Regions from separate parts of the Prevotella sp. FD3004 genome, predicted to be linked through region 2. Evidence: riboswitches for the same ligand, from Rfam matches in the RefSeq annotation. Region 2 holds a riboswitch; the other holds the start of a gene.
The links. A riboswitch is a leader RNA that binds a small molecule or an ion and turns the genes downstream of it on or off. The one in region 2 is predicted to bind cobalamin.
Positions count from the first base shown of each region.

Region 1: it holds a riboswitch for cobalamin, as region 2 does, so the genes downstream of both, T325_RS05390 (TonB-dependent receptor plug domain-containing protein) here and T325_RS05750 (tRNA threonylcarbamoyladenosine dehydratase) in region 2, are expected to answer to the same signal.

Region 1 covers NZ_JQKR01000013.1:169,432-176,210, forward strand. Annotated here, with positions in the region: gene T325_RS05385 (sirohydrochlorin cobaltochelatase) at 1-495, opposite strand, end outside; gene T325_RS05390 (TonB-dependent receptor plug domain-containing protein) at 482-2,623, opposite strand; cobalamin riboswitch at 2,658-2,845, opposite strand; gene T325_RS05395 (cobyrinate a,c-diamide synthase) at 2,896-4,140, opposite strand; gene T325_RS05400 (porin family protein) at 4,216-5,454, opposite strand; gene T325_RS05405 (RNA polymerase sigma factor) at 5,451-6,023, opposite strand; gene T325_RS05410 (NigD1/NigD2 family lipoprotein) at 6,044-6,779, opposite strand, start outside.
Region 2 covers NZ_JQKR01000014.1:36,189-42,967, reverse strand. Annotated here, with positions in the region: gene T325_RS05770 (bile acid:sodium symporter family protein) at 1-81, shown strand, start outside; gene T325_RS05765 (MptD family putative ECF transporter S component) at 49-597, opposite strand; gene fldA (flavodoxin FldA) at 701-1,195, opposite strand; gene T325_RS05755 (DUF2023 family protein) at 1,222-1,605, opposite strand; cobalamin riboswitch at 1,833-2,019, shown strand; gene T325_RS05750 (tRNA threonylcarbamoyladenosine dehydratase) at 2,326-3,054, shown strand; gene cysK (cysteine synthase A) at 3,042-3,989, opposite strand; gene T325_RS05740 (S66 peptidase family protein) at 4,235-5,242, shown strand; gene T325_RS05735 (porin family protein) at 5,266-5,922, opposite strand; gene T325_RS05730 (CatA-like O-acetyltransferase, family 2) at 6,018-6,635, opposite strand; gene T325_RS05725 (TerC family protein) at 6,769-6,779, shown strand, end outside.

The DNA.
Region 1 (6,779 bases), on a different contig from region 2:
CTCATCCGTGAAGTCGCCATTGCGGTTGTTCATGAAGTCCTTTACGTAAGAGTCGCGAACACGACGGTACTCCTCGCCTGGGATGACCTGCAACGACTGAACAACAACCTGCTGATAGCCTGCCAGACCGATTGCGGTGAGCCAGTGCTCAGGATCGTAATAATCCTTAGGATCAACATTTTCACCGGCACGGGCGTTGTTGATACAGATGGCTGAAGAGAAGGAGAGATATACATCCCATCCTGAGAAGTTTGCTTTGTAATCTTCAACAACTTTGTCGAAGGTGTCGTAGGCCTGCTCCCAGGTAGAACCGAAGGCTACTAGCAGAATCACCTTGTTACTGCTTTTCTGAGTCTTTACGGTCTCGTTGACAGCCTGTTGATACTTCTCGTAATTCGACTGCGTCTTGTTGTCGTCGTCATCGTTACAAGCGGTGAACGTTGCGCTGGCAACGAAAGCCATCATGGCCAGCATCAAAAACTTAATCTTGTTCATTGTTGTTTGAATTAAAGTTTGAATTATATTTGTTTGTAAGTTTCTTGCCTTCATTGAAACGGACTGTAAGCGAGGCATACATCGTTCTGCCTGACGTTGTAGTACCCAGATGCAATCCGTGGGGCACACGATCTACATAGTCAAGAATATTGTCCATACCAGCTTCTATGCGCACGTGTTTACCAATCTGATGACTGGTTGAAATACGCCACAACTGATACCCCTTGCCATTGCCGTCTATCTGATAGTAGCGTTTGCTCGACATACGTCCGTAAAGTCCGATACCAAGCTGATAGCGCTTCGAGAAGTCGTGATTCCAAGTGGCATAGACATTTGCTTTATGATGCGCCATTCCATCGATAGTCACTTTATTCATTACATCATTTTCAGAGTCATATTGATTGGCCTTGGTATCAAGGTAGCTATATGAACCTCCAACAGTAAAATGACGTCCCTGATAACGCATGGTGAAATCAACGCCACAGGTCTGAGCATCTTCCATATTCTGATACTGACGCACACGGATGGGGTCGTATTTCATAATCAACTCACCAGGAGCCTCTTTTGTCGGAATAGTGACGAGCGTAATCATATCGTTCACTTTATTATAATAGGGAGCAATGGTCAGGGTCAGATATCCTACAGTATATTCAGCACTCACTCCGAAGTAGTTCGACGTCTGTGCCTTCAAATCTTCATTACCCAGATAGAGATACACACCGTTCATATTCTTGATATACTGATAGTGCAGTTCTTTGGGTGTCGGCGTCTTGTAACCCTGGCTCCATGTAGTACGAAGGCGCAGGTCGCCGAGTTTCAGCATAGCGGAAACTTTGGGTGTGAGACGAGTACCAAAGCCTTCATTCCGCGTGAGTCGTAAACCAGCTGTGATATAGAGCGGGTTGAGAATCTCCAGTTCATCCTGCACGTAGACGGCTTGTGTATTATCCGTAGCCTTACCACCAGCCACTCGCATGGGGGCCTTCAACCAGTCATAACGATACTCTAATCCTGCACTCAGACGCTGTTCATAAGGCAACTCAAAAACACCTTTCAGTTGTACATTTGTCAGTCGCTGATCACTCTGCAACTCTTTGTCGCCAGGGAAATATGGGAAATAGTTGGTAAATCGGCCATTCACGTAACCATCCGTCAGCGTGGTGTCGGTATAGGCATAGTGATAGGCATGCTTCTTCCAATCTACATCAAGAGTGATATAATCTGTAGCATTCTCAGCTTGCGAGCGATTGAATATCGAGTGTAATTTCCATTTTCCTCCTACCGAAGCCGATGCGTTGTTATACTGCAAATCCCATGTCTTCACATCAACCCCTGGATGATGACCACAGGGGCGATAGATTCGCTTCCAATAAATGCTTCCATCAGCATAGAGTTCTATCTGAGGTGTCAACTGATAAGTCAGTCTCTCTGCAATCTGCCAGTTGGTGTGACGGTTCACCGTCTTGTTTCTTGAGTCGGTGATATGGTATTCAGTCTGTGAGGGAGCCTCCTCACTGGTATTCTGCCATCCGTCGGAGTGCTGAAGCTGGAAATTTGTGTAACTCGAGAGTTTCCCGAAATTCAAGGCAAAGCCATCGTGCTGACGAATATCGCCATAGTTCCCTACCCTTGTGGTATTCTCGAACATCAATCCTTTCTCGCGATGTTTACGCGTAATGATATTTATCACACCCGCGATGGCATCGCTACCATAGAGCGCACTCGATGCGCCTTTTACAATCTCAATCTTCTCAATGTTATGCGGATCAATGAGAGCTAGATCGTTCTCGCCTCCATTATCACCATAAAGTCGATGACCATCTATCAGAATCAGTACATATGAGTTTCCCAAGCCGTTCATCTGTAAGTGCGACCCCATATCGTTCTCGCTGAAATCAAACGAGGCCGTGAGGCCCGAAAGAATATCCTCTATTGAGCGACCCGCATATTGTTGAAGCTGACGATGGCTGATCACCTCTGTTTGTACGGGTGCGTCTTTTAACAGGTGCTGTGTACCAGTACCCGTCACCACCACTTCCTGTACGCTGTCCTGGCGCCAGATGTCTGTCTGAGCATACACCCCAATGGCCAATAGCCAGAAGCTAACAGCTAATATTATTCTCATCATTCTGTCTTTCCACACCCCTAACTCCTGAAAGGTGCGTATCATCAAATTTTCAGGCAGGTCTTCTGACTTTCCCCAATCTGTCTTACCTTCCCGAACTTAAGTTCAGTGGCATTATACAGACAAATCTTTCAAAGGGAGATTACAGCTGCAGGTACAGTTCCGGACTCTCACCGGATTCCCTTACATCAGGCGGCATCAGCCACCAAATTGCCTCATTTTTGGGGCAAAGGTACGAAAAAAAACGAGACTCACAAACTTTGAGTCTCATTTTTTTAATAAATATGTGTATAACTTGCTAACACGTTCTTGATTCTGAGCACTGGTGTTGACACTGGTTCACCTTTTGCATTATAAACCTGCACCACTGACTTTGGTATCTCGCCTAAGAACTGGCTATAATGGAACTCATGCCCATGATATATCTTGCCATCGAGGGTAAACTGACGATAGCCAAGCGATAATTTGCGGTCTTGCTGACGAGATGTAATCACATATGGCAACACGCCACACATAGGATAGTCGCCACTGTCTGTTAATATTTTATCACACAAATACATCATTCCACCACACTCGGCAACAATTTTACCGCCATGCTCGGCAAAATCTTTGATGGCCTTACGGGCAGCCTCATTACGTGACAACGCTTCAGCATGTTTCTCTGGATACCCTCCTGGCAGATAGAGCAAATCGATATTCTCTAATTGCGGCACTTCCGTTTCAGGATCAAACGTCGATACGCTTTCAAAGCCGTCAAGTTTTTCTTGGTAAACGAAACTAAATGATTCGTTATTTTGAGCCATCAGAACTCGTCCTCTTTTTAAGAAATCCGTATATATAGTTTCATCCTCACCAGATGAATCAGGCACAAGTTTTAAAAGTGCCTTCCAATCCACATGTTCCTCTAATAATTGTATCAAGGTGTCACTTTCTGCTTTTTCAGAGAAGTCGAGACCCAAATATCTGGAGTTCAGTTCTAATGACGACTGATTGGGCAGATAACCATAACAATATGTACCTAAATCACTACACACCTGCTTCAGCATCTCATAGTGTCGCACTGAGCCGACCTTATTAAATAATACGCCTGCAATATTGACATCTTCCTTAAAATTCATAAAACCAGATAGCAAGGCGGCTGTAGAATAGGCTGCCGACTTGGCGTCGACAACCAGAACAATAGGCAGACCTATCACGCTCGCAATCTCTGCTGACGAACCAAGATCGCGATCATAGCCATCGAATAGTCCCATCATACCCTCGACGACATTGATATCGGCATCGGCTCCATAATGGTTATAAAGTGCCTTAACGTGAGCTTTCGAGGCCATGAAAGTGTCAAGATTGATACTCTTACGCCCGCAGGCCATGTCATGGAATTTCGTATCGATATAATCAGGACCACACTTAAAGGGCTGCACTTTGTAGCCTTTTTTTGTCAGCAACGTCATTAGTCCTCTGGCAAAGGTCGTCTTACCTGAGCCACTACTGGTTGCCGCTATCATGAATCCAGGTTTCATTGGTTCTAAGTTTTTATTTCTGATGCAAAAATAAGCATAAAAAATGGGACTCACAAACTTTAAGTCCCATTTTTGTTATTTACCAATATTAAACCTTAATCCCACATTCAGATTAAACCCTAATGGTTTGTCTTGATAGAATGTCGGCACAACGCTGTGGTTATCAAAATGATAGGTAAGCCCCGGCTCAGCATAAATGCTCAATATGCGGTCTGCCTTATACTCCACACCTACGCCACAAGTAAGTGATACCTGAAGAGGACGGATGCTCACATCCTCAGTATGCTCTGGCTCCTTTTGGCCATTTACCACCGTTTGCGAGGTCTGACTGCCCTTCACCATCTTCTCGACGATACCACCAGCAGAGGCATAAACACCCAGACGCTTGCTACTGAGCAGCTGATAGTTCACCCCCACAGGCACACCCACATACGAGAGCTTTTGATTGATGTCGTAGCTATAACCATTGGTTTTGCGAGTGATGTCTGACGAGAGATAACTATACATCAGTCCGCTCTCTACGCTCCAGCGATTGCTGAGTTGATAGCGCACAGACACGCCAAACCTGACAGGCTGATGGTGGTCTATATGCTCGTCAATAGCCGTTTGTTGCTCCAGAAGCACCCCATAGACCTCTTCAAATTCTTTCTCATTAGTACCATATGTATTTGCAGCCCGCATCTGTGGAGTTATGGCATTAGCGCTAATACTACCCGACATTGAATTAGACATATATACCTGAGCCGTCAAGCGATGTTCATACGAACGATTCGGTTGGCGAAAATCTTTCGAGAAGATACTACGCTGAGGTTCCAACTTGGGCTTCTCAACCTTTGTTGGCTCACCATTATGAGCAGAAGTCTCGTCAGCAACAGGTTCCTGCTTTTCTACCGTAGCAGGTTCCCCATACGTTTCTTGCGCCGTTATAGGCATATTTCCATCCGTTTGCGACTCTACAGCCACTGCCGCCATTCTGGTCTTTACCGAGGTTATAAGCTTTTCAACCACCGTTTTATCTGACGTCTGTTGGTCTGTAGGATTTTGAACAGACTTCTGTATCATAGGTATCGTCGTTTCCACCTTTGCCGTCTGAGACAATTCACGGGTGGACTCCGTCTTAAACAAGTGCCATCCAAAGCCCACCATCAGCAATACGACTGCTGCCGCAGCTAGTCGCTTGGGCCACATTACAACAGCCTTTGCCTTCCTATTAGCCGCTAAGGCTTTCTCAAGTTCAGCCCACGACACCTCAGGAGCTGGCTGTCTGTAGTCGGCCAACTTCTGCTGTATTTCCTTTTTTGTTTGTTCTTTCATCGCGGTTGCTGTTTTGAGTTGTTATACGCTGTAATCTTTTTTACTAACAGGTTTTTGGCCCTGCTGAACTGAGAACACGAGGTGTTGGTGCTGATACCTAAGATCTGAGCTATTTCCTGATGACTTTTGTTCTCAAACACATAGAGGTTGAATACCGTTCTATAGCCCGTAGGCAGTTGCCTGATCATTTCCTGAAGCACCTCTGGCGGTATGTCACTGATGGGCGGGTCGTCGTTTTCTTCCTCGTCAGGCACATCCCACGAGAGTCGTGCCAACTCCTTCTGATGGCGTTCCTTCAGGTATTTGAGCGATTGGTTTACCGCTATTCTCGACACCCAGGCTTGAAGCGATCCCGCCCCACGATAGTTGAATTCTCTGATATGGGATAGTATCTGCACGAGAGCATCCTGAAACACATCCTTCAGGTCCTCCTCATCAGTTACATAACGGGCACAGACAGCAGTGAGATATTCAGCATAGAGCGAATAAAAGTCCTTCAGGGCGTCTTTTTCACCACCCTGAAGGCGCTTTGCTAAGCGTTCCTCTTTATTGCCTATGAAAAAATGCACTTATCCGTTACCTCCTTCTCCTATTCTATATATATATTCGCTGCATTAAAGCGTTCTGTTGCAATAGTGGCAGGCTGTCTGGGGCGCATTTTGAACTTAGCAGTCTTCTTGCCTGAATATGACTTCCACTCGAGTGTCAGTTCTATCTCATGATTGTTTGCAACCATATCCTCAGGCAATCTAAAAGCAACAAGTGCGTCACCGATTCTCCCATCCTTATCGCCTTTTGCATTATGATAAAGCGCAAAATAATTGGGAGTGTTTATATCCACACGCTTTACAAGGTTGATGACATGCGAGCCACCACCCCATCGAGTACGGAATCGCAGCGTCAGATAGCCATCCTCAGCCACCGTCACCCAGTCGTCCACAATCTCCAAGGCATCGTCGCCATATTTAGCTTTGTTTTCCTCCTCGTCGTAACAAGGGGCCAGCGTTTTGGTCAGAATCGAATCTATCCAATTCACATAAACCGCATGACTATAGTGACCTGCGTCTTCATTTGAGCGATAGTAGTTCACCAGCGCCCTCACTTCCTTCTTACCGAATGGTGAAGCCTTGAGATTTGTCGGAATCAGCGTAGTGCTATCGTCGAGCTGCATATAGAACTGCGAGTTGTCGGCGTTGGGCTTTACCGTTACAAGCGCACTGGGATATGCCATGTCGTAGTCGTTATCATCGTCGAGGGAACAAGCCTGAAAAGCCATCGATGAGACCATCAGTCCCAGAACGGCCAAGAGTAGTTTTTTCTTTTTC
Region 2 (6,779 bases):
GCAGTGTTCAGCGTGTGGCACAATATCAGTGGTGCCCTTGTGGCAAAGCTATACCAGGCGCAGGCGGATTCTGACGCCTAAATAGGCTGCAATGGCGGTGGCGGCTATTGCGAGAGCCAGGCCCCATACGCCTGAAAGCTGCTCAAGCCCCTGAGCATAGGCCGCATTGAGCTCTTCGGTTGCACCTTGGATATACCACTCCGTATCGGTCCACAACTTCATGATCCATGCGATAAGTCCGACAGAGAGAATGGGGTAGGAGAAACGGAGCGACTGGATGTCATCGTTGCCGAGCGACAGACGTACGCCGTCGGAAACGATACCCGCCACGACCATCAGTCCGGACTGAGTAAGGTCGCACTCGCCCATAGCCAGCAGAAAGCCTCCAAGCACTACAGACAGCAGCGTGCCTACGCCGAACTTACGCCATCTGACGGCCACCTCGCAGTAAGAGTAGGCGCCAAGAAGGGCGGCGAGGGCCGGGAAAGCCACGATCCAGCACCAGGGGTGAATGAAACCTGTGAATGCACACGCGAATGATGTTACGGCATACAGGACGGTGAATCCTATGATGCCACGATAGTTGGTTGTTTTCATATCTATGATAATTTAGAAAAAATAAAATGTCCTGCATAAAGGGCTTACCTCACGGCAAGCCCTCTAATCAAACTAAACAAATACTTTATGAACTCATTTTAAACTAAAGTGCGGGAGAGATGGCGGCCAGCCAGGCGTCGATGCGGTTGTCGGTCTTGTCGTCCTCGTTGATGTCGTCGAGGGGCAGGCCGATGAACTTACCGTCGATTACGGCTTCGGAGTCATCAAAGGTATATCCGTCGGTGTCGACACTGCCGATGAAGTGGGCACCGCTCGATTTAATGCCATTGTAAAGCTCTCCCATGCCGCCTACGAAAGTGTCGCTGTAGGAAGAGCAGTCGCCACAGCCGAAGAAAGCGATAGTCTTACCGCTAAGGTCGGCATTCTGAAGGGTCTTCAGACCGTCGTACCAGTCGTCCTGTAGCTCTCCGGCGCCCCATGTGGATGTACCGAGAATCAGGTTCTGGTTGTTGTTGACGATGTCGGCTGTAAGGTCCTGTACGTTTACGGCCTCGCAGCCCAGTTTCGAGGCAATCTTTTCTGCGATAGCCTCACATGTTCCTGTTGAGGAACCAAAGATAACAATTGTTGTATTCATTCTACTGTTTATATTATATATGTAACTTAATTCTTATTGATGCAGTCGCCCTCACACTTGCATTCACCCTTACGCTTGCAGTATCGCTCACACTGGGCGCAGATGTCATAGCCCAGCATGGCACCGAGAATGAAGTCTTCCTCGGGCGTGAGCTGGTTGAGCGGACGGGTGACGATGAGTCGGATGGCATCCAGGCACTCGCGGCGCCCGAAATAGACGTTCAGGTTCTTCTGTCCGGCAGGCTGAAGCACATAAGGAATGCCTTGGCTCTCCAAGCGAGAAACGGCTTGCTCGCCGTAGCGCTTGTTACATGTGAACAGCACCATCTGGCGCACGCCTTTATTGAGTTCGTAGATGTGGTTCATCAGCACCTTCATCTCTGTAGGAATAGTCTTTGTTGTTCTCGTCATTTTTACTATCATTTATCCGGCTGCAAAGGTACGGCGAATCCTTGGATTCCACAATACCTAAAACGCGGTGTTTTAAGCACTTCGCCCGCCTAATATGCTCAAAAACAGATTAATCATTTCTAGGTATTCGGGTACCGTCGACGTATAAAAAACGTTATCCGCGTGTGATTTTTTCAGAAAAAACATCGGGTTTCAGAAAATAGTCGTATCTTTGTAGCGCAATACAGAGATGCGTTGCCCGTAAAGGTTCGCTTAGCCGCGATTAATTGGGAATGTGAGTGTGAATCTCCGACTGTCCCGCAGCAGTGAACTCCATTATGGCTCTTAAGCAATATATGCCATTGCCCACTTGGGTGAGAAGGCGCTTGAGAGTGGAGGAAAGTCTGAAGACCAGCCTTTTTCGGTTATATGCTGAATGCTCTCGATGTAAGGGTGTGACGCGCAAGTAACTTTTAGTGGATAACCACAACACGCTCGGTTTGTCGTCAAAGCACGGCAGATGTCGTGTTGCTTTAAACTTTATTGTTATGACGTACATTGGTATTGTGGCCCTTGAGTTCCTATTGAGTTTCCTTGGTGTAGCTCTCCTTATCAGATACTATAACCACAAGGCTTAATTAAAACTTATTAAATCCTTCGGATAAAAGAATGAATACCGGTGGATTTTAACTAAATTTGCACCCGTAATTTAGTATTGTCATTAATAAATGTAACTGAATGATGGGGCTTTACCATGATAATTTCAGCCGCTCGGAACTGCTTCTGGGCCCTGACGCAATGGAGCGTATTGCGCGGAAACGCGTAATCGTGTTCGGTGTCGGTGGTGTCGGTTCGTGGTGTGCAGAGGGACTTGTGCGCAGCGGTATCCACCAGCTGACCATCGTAGATAGCGACTGTGTGTGTTCCACTAATATCAACCGCCAGCTGATGGCTACCACCCAGACTGTCGGACTGCCAAAGGTTGAGGTGTTGAAGGAGCGTCTACTCACCATCAACCCTGAGGCTGAGATTACGGCGCTGCAGAAGTTTTTCACGCAAGAGACGGTTGAAGAGTTCAGCCTTGATGACTATGACTATATTATCGATGCCATCGACTCATTGAAAGATAAAGCTTTGCTCATTCTGACGGCTTGTCAGACAAAAGCAAAGCTATACTCATCGATGGGGGCGGCGCTGAAGATGGATCCTACCCGCATCAAAGTGACTGAATTCTGGAAAGTTCAGGGCGATCCACTGGCACGTGCGCTGAGAAAGAAGTTCAAGTCGAAACAGCAGTTTCCCAAGCGCAAGTTCCAGTGTGTCTACAGCGATGAGCTCCTGACCAATCTGGGCCATACCACAGAACAATGTCCTACGAAGGCTCAAGTAAACGGCTCTGTGGTTCACATCACCGCCGTCTTCGGCTTTACGCTGAGCGCCCTTGTGATAGAGGATATTTACAAGGGATAGTCCTCAAAGGCGTAGAGCACCGTCGACAGGTAGCGCTCGCCGGTATCGGGCAGCAACACCACAATTTTCTTACCCTTGTTCTCCGGACGCTTGGCAATCTCTGTGGCTGCATAGAGAGCAGCACCAGCGCTGATACCTACCAGCAGACCCTCCTGCTGAGCTATCTCACGACCGGTACGGATGGCGTCATCGTTCTCTACGTCAAACACCTCATCGATTACCTCGGCATCGTAAGTCTTGGGCACGAAGCCTGCACCGATACCCTGAATCTTGTGAGGACCGCTCTGACCGCCGTTCAGTACGGGTGAGGCCTTTGGCTCTACGGCTATCACTTTTACGTTGGGGTTCTGTTCCTTCAGGTACTTACCAGTACCGCTGATTGTGCCACCAGTACCTACTCCGCCGATGAAGATATCTACCTGTCCGTCGGTGTCGCGCCAAATCTCAGGCCCTGTTGTTGCATAGTGCTTAGCGGGGTTTGCGGCATTCTCAAACTGCTGCAGAATCACGGCTCCAGGGATAGAGTCACGCAGCTCCTCAGCGGCACGGATGGCACCTGGCATACCGTCTTTTCCAGAGGTGAGGCGTACTTCAGCACCGTAAGCCTTTACCAGATTACGACGCTCCACACTCATGGTCTCAGGCATGGTAAGGATTAGTCGGTAGCCCTTGACGGCTGATACCAGTGCCAGTCCTACACCCGTATTTCCACTTGTTGGCTCGATGATGGTGGCGCCAGGCTTCAGCAGCCCTCTCTCTTCTGCATCCTCAATCATGGCCAGTGCTATACGGTCCTTTACGCTACCGCCGGGGTTGAAAAACTCTACTTTGGCTATCACGGGTGTCTCAAGTCCCTTAGCCTGTGAATACTTGTTGAGCTCCAAAAGTGGGGTGTTGCCGACGAGCTCGGTCAGCTGTTTTGCAATCTTACTCATAATCCTTACCTTATTATTTATTATTAATTATTAATCTAAAAACTTTTCTTTTAATTCGATGGTGCAAAGGTACGACATTCTTTTCATTCCCACAATCCCCCGAGTATGGGATTTCATATACCATAAATATGGTATGTCGCTATATGACGCATAAAAAATGTTAATGACCTACTCGTTTTTTAAAGAAAACGATTGCAAATCTCGAAATAAATAGCTATCTTTGCGCCAAATACAAATTATTCGAAATGACTGAAACAATTGAAAGATCTCTGAAAGAGGTGTTATACCATGATGTTGAGTATGTTCAACCTCCATTTTTAAAGGAAGGCGATGAAGTGGCGCTTATTTCCCCGGCCTATTGGATGGCAGAGGAAACCATTCTGCATGCTGCGGCTGTCATCGAGAATTGGGGCCTTCGCCCTGTCATCGGACCTAATACCACCTGTCTGAATGTTGAAGCCTATGCCGGTACTGCCGACGAGCGAGCTGCCGACCTGCGATGGGCATTCGAGAACGAGCGCATCAAGGCGGTTATCTGTACACGTGGCGGCTACGGTTCTATCCATCTGTTGAACCGTATTCCTCCTGAGTTCTACCAGCAACACCCTAAGTGGCTGATCGGCCATGGTGACATCACCACATTGCTTTATGCGCTTACTGGTGCGGGCGTGATGTGTATTCACGGCCCTATGGCTTCTCACATCGGCAGTCATCAAGACCTGTCGACAGCTCTTATCCGTGACCTGTTGTTTGGAAAACTGCCGCAATATCAGATTCCTACCAATGCTAATAACCGATATGGTCACGCCGAGGGCATACTTGTCGGGGGCAACCTTGCCAGCTATGCTGCCATTGCGGGCACCAAGTTCCAGTTGTCGCACAATCAGGACATCATCCTCTTCATCGAAGAATGCGAAGAGTCTCTGCATGACATCGACCGCTTGTTCTACATGTTGCAACTGCAGTTGAACTTCAAGAACGTGAAGGGTATCATCTTCGGCTCGTTCAACTCTATCAGGTACGACCTTAGTTTTGGTAGCGTAGAACAGATGTTGGTAGCCCATCTGCAAGGGTATGACATTCCCGTTTGCTGCGGTTTTCCCGCTGGCAGCGACATAAGTCTGCCGATGATAGAAGGTGCTCCGTGTTCACTCGATGTAACCCCCGAGGGCTCCGTGCTCACTTTCAACATTCACGGCACTCAGCAACCGTGTGTTGTCGAAAAATCCGAGCCTTTCCTTATGAAAGCCTGAGTTTTCCCAATAAACATTGTCTGTCAGAAGTTTACACCGATGGTGGTGAAGAGCGTTCCAGTGTGGGAGGTGTCGAAGTAATCGTGAGAGATGTTGGCTAATCCGAAATCGTAGCCCATTTCGGCGTAGAGAAAATCGTACTGGATGCCGCAGCCTACACGGATACCGCCGTCGAAACGCTTGAAGGCGTCGTCGTCGAACGAACTGAAGGCCTGACGCATTCCGAAATCCTTGATTTTTCCGCCCACACCTACAGACATAAAGCCGCCGAGGAAGGGCTGGATGCTGAACGAACGATCGACGTCGTACTTGTATTTCAACACCATAGGTACCTCAAGGTAATTGAGACTGTAGCTGAACTTGTCGCCCTGATAGCGGCCGTCGCCACCCTTCTCGATGTATGAGAGCCCCGTCTCGAAAAAGACTGGTGAGCGGTAGCCCAGTTGCAGCCCTACAACAGCACCGATGTCAAGACCCGACTTGGCAGAACTGCCGTTAAGGTACTGATCGTCGGAATTGACTGTTGAAAAAGCTACACCAAGCCGCAGACCATAATACATCTGATGGTCATAATGGCGTGAGTTGTTTGTCGTACGGTTATAATAATGAGGTCTGCCGTGCTGTGCAAAGGCAGGTGCTGTGAGCGCGAGGCTCATCAAGGCGATAATTATTCTTTTCATATACGTCAATGTTTTAAAGTTTCACACTGCAAAGATAGACCTTCTGCTGAAAACGGCCAAAGGATTTCCCCTACTTTTGCGTGGAAAAACCCTAATTAAATGGTGTTGATGGTTTGTTGCAGCTCTTCGAGGAAGCGGGCGGCATGACCACCATCCATCTGTACATGGTGGAACTGAAACGAGATTGGAAGAGTAGTTCTCAACCAACTTTTGCGGTATTTCCCCCATGCCAGAAAGGGGTTGTTGAAGATGCCGCTGTATTGGTTGACGATGCAGTCGAGTTCGGTAGCCATGACGGTTGACGTGCCGATGATGGCGGCCTCTTCGTCGAATATGCTCTGACAGGAAGCACTGGTGGTCAGCGTGAGGTTGGTATAGTCGGTGCAGAATTTGTCGAAATTGTCGGAGTAGGGGATGTCGCACGAGTTGATGTCACCCTCTTTGTTGTTCACGATGACGTTGATAGCCAGACGGTCGTACTGAAAGAGTGTGCCTTGTTCGGGCAGAAGATAAAACTCGGTCATCTTGCTGGCGGCATGGCCAATGCACCAACACAGGAGGGTGTTGAACTTCACATTTCTGCGCTTGCTCGCCTTGTAGAGGTGTGTCACGTCGAAGGTCTTGGTAAGTGTCACCATGGGCATGGGCGACTTCATCCACATTTCAAAGGCGTGAGCCCTGTTTGTTTCTTTAGGGTTGATTTCTTGTTTCATCTATTATCATTGTTTTGTTATTGATTGTTTGAAGTTACAAAGGTAAGAATAGTTTCTGAATCAGCCAAATTTTCGGGAAAGGTTTGGTCATTCGGTTTCTTAATTGTATCTTTGCACCCAAAATTATGACGATATGAATTTAAT